Regions from separate parts of the Erwinia sp. LJJL01 genome, predicted to be linked through region 2. Evidence: predicted binding sites of a transcription regulator. Region 2 holds the regulator's gene; the other holds the start of a gene.
The links. Region 2 encodes PurR, which represses purine synthesis genes. Its sites were predicted from a motif close to CANGCAAACGTTTGCNTG; they were not measured.

Region 1 (4,192 bases), 1.3 Mb from region 2:
CCGCAGGTGCAGGCCTTCCTTGAACAGCATCAGGTGAAGCCGGAAACCTTCTACCCGATTGCCCGCGTGCGCCTGACCGGGATTAACCACCAGCCCGCCGATCCTGAAATGGATAATTCGCTGAATCGCGAGCTGAATCTCACCTGGCTAAAAGATTTGCCGGACCATAATCCGCTGACCTCCGGCAGCTGGCCGCCGCAGCGCGGTGACGTGTCGATTGAGCAGGAGCTGGCCGGGCGGCTGGGGGTGAAGCTTGGGGATACGCTGACTTTTACCGGCGATACGCAAGAGTTCAGCGCCCGGATCACCAGCATGCGTAAAGTCGACTGGGAGAGCCTGAAGCCAAACTTCTTCTTTATCTTCCCGCCGGGCGCGCTCGACGGCCAGCCGCAGACCTGGCTGACCAGCTTCCGCCTTGACAATAACAGCGCGCTGCTGGCCCAGCTCAACCGCCAGTTCCCGACGCTCAGCCTGCTGGATATCGGCAGCATTATGCGTCAGATAGGGCAGGTGCTGGCGCAGGTTAGCCAGGCGCTGGAGATTATGGTGGTGCTGGTGACGGCCTGTGGCGTGCTGCTGCTGCTGGCGCAGATCCAGGTCGGGATGCGTCAGCGCCGTCAGGAGCTGGTGGTGTACCGCACGCTCGGCGCCAGCAAGAGGCTGCTGCACGGCACGCTGTGGTGCGAGTTTGCGCTACTCGGTCTGGTTTCCGGCGTGGCGGCCGCCATCGGTGCGGAAGCGGCGCTGTGGGGGCTGCAGCGCAAGGTGTTCGACTTCCCGTGGCAGCCGGATTACGTGCTGTGGGGGGCGCTGCCGTTAACCGGCGCGCTGCTGCTGTCGATCTGCGGCGGCTGGCTGGGTATTCGTCTGCTGAAGGGCAAGGCCTTGTTCAGAGGGTATTACGCGGAATAAAGCACGGAAGGGAGAGGCATGCCTCTCCCCTACTTAAGACGGATGATTACCCGAGTTTTTCCACCGCCCACGCAATGCCGCTGGCGTACTCCGGCGGCAGCATCGGTACCAGCGCATTCAGCGCTGCGCTTAACGCCGCCGGACTGACGTCCGCCAGATTAAGGTGGCCAATCTTGCGCCCGGCGCGCACCTCTTTCTCATACCAGTGCAGATGCACCAGCGGCTGGTTCAGCCAGTCGAGGTTCAGGTCAGTGCCGATCAGGTTCACCATAACCGCCGGGGTGCTGACCACTGGCGTGGGCAGCGGCAGGCCAAGAATCGCCCGCAGGTGTAGCTCAAACTGGCTGATAGACGCGCCGTTCTGCGTCCAGTGGCCGCTGTTGTGCACGCGCGGGGCCAGCTCGTTGATCAGCAGACCTTCCGGCACCACAAAGCACTCCATCGCCATCACGCCAACGTAGTTCAGCTCATTCATGATTGCCGACAGCATGCGCTCCGCCTGCTGCTGATGCTCTGCATTCACGTCCGGCAGCACCACGCTGGTGCGCAGAATGCCGTCCTGATGCAGGTTGTGCGTCAGCGGGTAGAATACGGTGTGACCGTCGTGCCCGCGCGCACCGACCAGCGACATCTCGCCGGAGAAGTTAATCCCCTGCTCAACAATGCACTCACCGTAGCAGTCAGCGGGCAGCGTCCCGGTTTCATCCGCACGCAGGCGCCACTGGCCGCGGCCGTCATACCCCCCGGTGCGGCGCTTAACGATGGCCAACTCGCCGAGGGTGGTGAACACCTGCGCCCACTCGTCGGCAGCGGACAGCAGTTGCCAGGGGGCCGTCGCCAGACCGAGGCGGTCCAGCAGCTGCTTCTGGGTTAAGCGGTCCGCCAGCAGCGGGAAAATGTCACGGTTAACGAAGGCGTTGTGGCTTGCCAGCTCGCGCGTCAGGGCGGTTTCCGGCCAGCGTTCAATCTCGGCGGTGATCACGCTCTGCGCAATCGGCAGCGCTTGCGGCTCGGCATCCAGCCCGACCGGATAAACCGCAATACCCAGCGGCTCTCCGGCCTGGCGCAGCATGCGGCCCAGCTGGCCGTTACCTAATACGCAAACCGGCTTCATGCTTCCACCTGCGGGTCCGGGTTGTTCAGCACGTCATCGGTCTGCGTCTGGCGCCAGTTTGCCAGGCGGCCCGCCAGCGCAGCATCGTGCAGTGCAAGGATCTGCGCAGCCAGCAGGGCGGCGTTCGCCGCACCGGCTTTGCCAATCGCCAGCGTACCGACCGGGATGCCGCGCGGCATCTGCACGATAGAGTACAGGCTGTCGACCCCGCTCAGCGCCGCGCTCTGCACCGGCACGCCCAGCACCGGCACCAGGGTTTTCGCAGCCAGCATGCCCGGCAGATGCGCCGCGCCGCCTGCACCCGCAATAATCACCTGGAAGCCGTTATCGGCGGCCTGTTCGGCAAAGCTGAACAGTTTGTCCGGGGTTCGGTGCGCAGACACCACTTCACAGTGGAACGGAACGTCGAGGCTGGTGAGGATTTCCGCTGCAAACTGCATGGTTGCCCAGTCACTTTTGGAACCCATAACAATAGCAATGCGGGCCGGGGCGGCGTTGGATGACATGCGGGTCTGACTCCTGTGATTGTAAAACGTCACCGCAGCAGCACGGATACGGGCTGCGGGGTGGGAAGGGCAGAGAGAATATCACGACTGCGCGGCGAGGAAAACGGTTGCGTGGCGTCAACTGGCGCAGGATGGCGCCAAAATTTTGATTCAGAACGGGAAGGAAATCAGCGCAATCTCATCAGGGCCGACTTTGATCATCGAACCCTCTTCGTGCCAGGCGCCGAGCACCAGGCGTTCGGCGGGCTGACCGTTAATGTTCAGTGCATGCACGGCCGGGCGATGAGTATGCCCGTGGATCAGACAGGGCACCTGATGGCGGCTCATGGCGTCGACCACCGCCTGCGGATTGACATCCATAATCGCGAGATCTTTATTGCGGTTGGCCTGCTTGCTGCCGTTGCGCATCTTGCGCGCGATGCGCTGGCGCACGAACAGCGGCAGGGCAAGGAAAACGCGTTGCAGCCAGCGCTGTTGCACCTTCTGGCGATAGCGCTGATAGCCCTCGTCGTCGGTACACAGCGTGTCGCCGTGCATAATCAGCACGCGCCTGCCGTACAGCTTCAGCACCTGCTCTTGCGGCAGCAGCGTCATCCCCGCCGCGCGCGCGAAGCGTTTCCCGACCAGGAAATCGCGGTTGCCGTGGATAAAATAGCAGGGGATGTTGAGCTGGTGCAGCGCGGTCGCCACTTCGGCGTGCAGCGGGTTCGGGTCGTCGTCACCGATCCAGGCTTCAAACAGATCGCCGAGAATATACAGCGCATCGGCGTGCTGCGCTTCACGGCGTAAAAAATGCAGAAAACCGGCAGTGATTGCCGGTTCTTCAGTACACAGATGCAGATCTGCGATAAACAGCGTGTGCGACATTATTCGCTGACGGTGACTTTCTGGATAATCACATCGTCTTTTGGCACATCCTGGTGCATGCCGCTGCGGCCGGTAGACACGGCTTTGATTTTCTCAACCACGTCCATACCTTCAACCACTTCAGCAAACACGCAGTAACCCCAGCCCTGCAGGCTTTCGTCACGGAAGTTCAGGAAGTCGTTGTCTGCCACGTTAATAAAGAACTGCGCGGTAGCCGAGTGAGGAGCCTGAGTACGCGCCATTGCCAGCGTGCCTTTGGTGTTTTTCAGACCGTTGCTGGCTTCGTTCTGGATCTCAGCTTTGGTCTCTTTCTGCTTCATGCCCGGCTCAAAGCCGCCGCCCTGGATCATAAAGCCGTTGATCACGCGGTGGAAGATGGTGTTGTCGTAGAAACCTTCGCGGCAGTATTCCAGGAAGTTCGCAACGGTAGCCGGTGCTTTATCGTCGAAAGTTTTGATGACGATATCGCCATGATTAGTCTGGAAAGTAACCATTTTCTCATCCTGTCAGGGTTGGAGTATTTAACATTGAGCGCCGGGGGCGGAGACGTAAGTCTTCCCCGTGCGACAGACGGCTCTTATATCACAAAAAGTGATGGCTCGTCAGCCCCGCTGCATAAAGGAAGCGGCAATACCCTTGCTTTACATAGCGCTGGGGGTAAAAATACGTCAGAATGTTCGATTCACTTTTTATCGTAATCCCGCACACGCTTAAACGGAATGTCTCAATGCTAAAGATCTTCAACACCCTGAGTCGTCAAAAAGAGGAATTCAAACCTATTCATGCCGGAAAG
Region 2 (4,192 bases):
CCGCTTCACTGCCCAGGTCTTGCTGCATCACGCCAAATGCGGGCAGGTACATATCGGTAGCAAGGAAACCCAGCATGCTGAGCAGTGCCAGGTAAATCATAAAGCCTTTGGATCGCATTGTTTTAACTCTTATCAGACAAATTTTCACCGACGCAGTGTAATAGAGTGCCGACTGGCTTGTGAAACGCTAATATTCGTCAGGCGCATTGAAAAAAATTGAAGGCAAAGCTATGTGGTCTGAACATTCTCTGGAAGTTATTGATGCGGTTGCCAGAACCGGCAGTTTTACCGCTGCTGCGGCAGAACTGCATCGCGTGCCCTCTGCCGTCAGCTATACCGTACGTCAGATGGAGGAGTGGCTAGCCGTTAGCCTGTTTGAGCGGCGGCACCGCGACGTGGTGCTGACCGAAGCCGGGCGCGTATTCAGCGAAGAGGGCAGAGTTGTCATCAAAAAAATGCTCGCCACCCGTCGGCGCTGTCAACAGGTGGCTAACGGCTGGCGTGGGCAGATTAATATCGCGGTCGATCGTATTGTCCGTCCGGCGCGTACCCGGCAGCTGGTGGTGGATTTTTACCGCCACTTCCCGGATATGGAGCTGCATATTACGCCAGAGGTTTTCAACGGCGTTTGGGATGCGCTGGCGGACGGGCGCGTCGACGTGGCGATTGGCGCAACGCAGGCTATTCCTGTCGGCGGGCGTTTTGCTTTTCGCGATATGGGAAGTTTGAACTGGCGCTGTGTCGTGCTGGCCGGGCATCCGCTGCTTGGCCACAGCAGCCCGTTGAATGAAGAGTTGATACGCGAGTGGCCATCGCTGGTGCTGGAGGATACCTCCAGAGCCTTGCCAAAGCGCACTACCTGGACGCTGAATAACCAGCGGCGGCTGGTGGTGCCGGACTGGGATAGCGCGTTTGACTGCCTGCGCGCCGGATTATGCGTGGGTATGGTACCAGGGCACTTTGCTCAGCCGTGGCTGGAGCAGGGGGTGTTGTGCGAGCTGCCGCTTGCCGCCCCTTTTCCCGATAGCCCGTGCTGCCTGAGTTGGTCAGAGCAGAGCGTCTCCCCGGCGTTAAGCTGGCTGCTGGAACATCTGGGCAGTACCGAAACGCTTAACGCCGAGTGGCTAAGTGAAACCGTACCAGGGTGACGTTGCGCAACATCACCCTGAGGATTAACGACGGTAATCGCGGAATGGGCCATCGGCCACTGAACGGCGCTCAATCAGCGAAGGGTGCACCTCAATGGTCTGAGGCTCTTCACGCTTGCTGGTAATTCTGTCGAGCAGCATATCAAAGGCAGTTTCACCCAGACGCTCTTTTGGCTGGTGGACGGTGGTGAGCGCCGGCGTGAAGTAGCGCGCGTTGCGCACGTTGTCATAACCGATCACCGAAATATCCTGTGGCACACGCAGGCCCATCTCATCAGCGGCACAGATAGCCCCCATTGCCATGATATCGCCACCGCAGAAGATCGCCGTCGGGCGCTGCTTCTGTGACAAAATCTGCTGCATGGCGCGGTAGCCGGATTCCGGTTCGAAGTCACCCTGCACCAGCCACTCATCGCGCAGGCTGATGCCGGCTTCGTTAAGAGCCTTGATAAAGCCAGCATGGCGGCCGCCGCCGGTGTTGCGCTCCAGCTGCCCCGGGATCGCGCCAATATCACGATGCCCACGTTCAATCAGATAGCGCCCGGCAAGGTAGCCACCTTCGAAAGCGTTATCCAGTACGGTATCAGTGAAGTCGCCGCGCGATTCACCCCAGTCCATTACCACCATGGGGATATTACGATTGTCTTCCAGCATGGAAATCAGCTCATCGGGGTATTCTGAGCACATCACCAGCAGGCCATCAACGCGCTTTTGCGCCATCATCGACAGATAAGCCTGCTGCTTCTGGATGTCGTTGTGCGCATTGCCGAGGATCAGCGTATAACCTTTAGCAAAGCAACGGTTTTCAATGGCTTCGATAATCTCGGCAAAATAGGGGGCTTCGCTGGACGTTGCCAGCAGGCCAATAGTTTTGGTGTGGTTAACCTTCAGACTACGTGCAACGGCGCTGGGAGAATAGTGCAATTCTTTGATTGCCGTCCATACCGCTTCACGCGTCTCTTCAGCTACAAAGCGCGTTTTATTGATTACATGGGAAACGGTGGTGGTGGAAACACCGGCGCGCTTTGCCACATCCTTAATTGTTGCCATTAAACTCGTACTCCTGGCGTTATCGTAACACTCTGATAACTAATTGGTTAAACGTTTGCCTAAACACCGCCATTTCTGGCCGCCCAGAATAATGATGGATGCTGTCTCAAAGGGTCAGGATGGGGTTAAATCGTCCGTAGAGTGACATGCGGTGCTGAGTAAAATCACTTCCGTGCTTGTTGCGCAACGGAAAAGAGGAATTCTAGCAAGGCTGCGCAAAGAAAACGAGATTTTTACGGGCTACTGTGGGAAAATCTATTGGCTTACTTTAAACAGGGTTATTAAGGGGGGGGAAATGAATACCGATATGAAAATGACACTGCTGACGGTTGTGGGTTCACTGCTGATGATTATTGCGTTTAGCATCACGGCAGTAATGCACTAAGTTTCACCGGGAGGAGGTCGCTCCTCCCGTTCTCTTTAGCGTTTAACGAATGGTTTTCGGTGTCATCATGCGCCGGGCACCAATGTAGTGCTCCTGCCAGTAGTCTTCCGTCAGCGCGCTCACCTGGATATCTTTGCCGGTGCGTGGTGACTGGATAAATTTCCCACCGCCCAGATAGACGCCCACATGGTCGGCAGTGCCGCGACCATTAATGCGGAAAAATACCAAATCGCCTTTTTCCAACTCATCGCGTTTGATCGAGGCCGCGTCACGCAGGTGATACATTTCATTCGCGGTACGTGGGATCTTAAACTTCACTAAATCTTTATAGGCATACCAAACCAGCCCACTGCAGTCGAAGCCGGTTTTTGGCGAGGTTCCGCCCCACTGGTAGGGTTTCCCTAGCTGACCCATCAGTTTATTCATCGCTGTCTCACGAGCTTTCTGATAGCGCGCGCGGTGAGCTTTACTCAGCTTGAGCGGCGCATCGGTACTCTCTGCTACGCGCGATTCGAGTTTTTTATCTGCACGCTGGCGACCGTAGCGTTTTTTACCTTCGTTCTTAGCCAGCTTTTTAGCCGTGGTTTTGGTTTTTGCGACGTTAATCTTTTTTACCGGCTCAGCAGCGGGTTTCTTTTTCAGCTTAAGTTTTTGCGCAACGGTTGTACGCGTGGTTTTGGCTGGTTGTTTGCTCTTTTTGCTGAGGGGTTCTTTGACTTTTTTGGTTGAGGCGGCTTTAACCGGGCGGCGTTTACGCCGGTCATCCTTACTGGCAGCGCTGCTATCAACTTTATGTTGATTTGCATTAATAGGAGCATGTGGCGATGCGTGCGCCAGGTTCAAAAATAGCTGAGCAAAGGCCAGCAGAATGAGTGTGATGAGTGAACGCATTGTTCTCATTAACAGTTTGTGCGCTGCAAAACACTGCAACACAGCCAGAAAAAGTGATTTCTGCGCTAAAGCAGAAGGTTGGACCGATTCTAATCTAACTTCTTAACAAAAGGTAAGGTCTTTTTTGTTTCAATAATACAGATCAAGTAAACGCTTTGAAATTGAGCACAATCAGGTGGTTAAGTCAGCGGTTACTGCACTTTCGCGCATGACAGAGGGAGAATTGATGATAAGAAAATGTTATTTTGTCACCATCACCTGTTCCACGACAGCGCACAGGCTGACGCTGTTGCTGAAAATGTCATTTTCATCGCCTGGACAGAATCGCTACAATAACTAAACACGAAGTATCGTATTGAGGAAGGCATTTATGAGTACTGTTGAAAAAATTCAGCGCCAGATTGCAGAAAACCCGATCCTGCTGTATATGAAAGGCTCCCCGAAACTGCCAAGCTGCGGCTTCTCCGCGCAGGCTGTTCAGGCGCTTTCAGCCTGCGGCGAGCGTTTCGCCTATGTTGATATTCTGCTGAACCCGGACATCCGTGCTGAAATGCCGAAGTATGCCAACTGGCCGACCTTCCCACAGCTGTGGGTTGACGGTGAGCTGGTCGGCGGCTGCGATATCATCATTGAAATGTACCAGCGCGGCGAACTGCAGAGTCTGATTAAAGAAACTGCGGCAAAGTATCCGAGCGAAGCGTCTGAATAAGCGTTAAAG

Region 1: purE (5-(carboxyamino)imidazole ribonucleotide mutase) is a predicted target of PurR. The motif match lies at 2,629-2,646, and genes of this name have one in related genera.

Annotation. Positions count from the first base shown of each region.
Region 1 covers NZ_CP178576.1:3,158,576-3,162,767, forward strand. Annotated here, with positions in the region: gene ybbP (putative ABC transporter permease subunit YbbP) at 1-912, shown strand, start outside; gene purK (5-(carboxyamino)imidazole ribonucleotide synthase) at 959-2,026, opposite strand; gene purE (5-(carboxyamino)imidazole ribonucleotide mutase) at 2,023-2,532, opposite strand; gene lpxH (UDP-2,3-diacylglucosamine diphosphatase) at 2,683-3,399, opposite strand; gene ppiB (peptidylprolyl isomerase B) at 3,399-3,893, opposite strand; gene cysS (cysteine--tRNA ligase) at 4,127-4,192, shown strand, end outside.
Region 2 covers NZ_CP178576.1:4,445,899-4,450,090, reverse strand. Annotated here, with positions in the region: gene punC (purine nucleoside transporter PunC) at 1-118, opposite strand, end outside; gene punR (DNA-binding transcriptional activator PunR) at 231-1,148, shown strand; gene purR (HTH-type transcriptional repressor PurR) at 1,173-2,198, opposite strand; gene ACLI4M_RS21760 (YnhF family membrane protein) at 2,494-2,583, shown strand; gene ACLI4M_RS21755 (C40 family peptidase) at 2,626-3,474, opposite strand; gene ACLI4M_RS21750 (Grx4 family monothiol glutaredoxin) at 3,845-4,183, shown strand.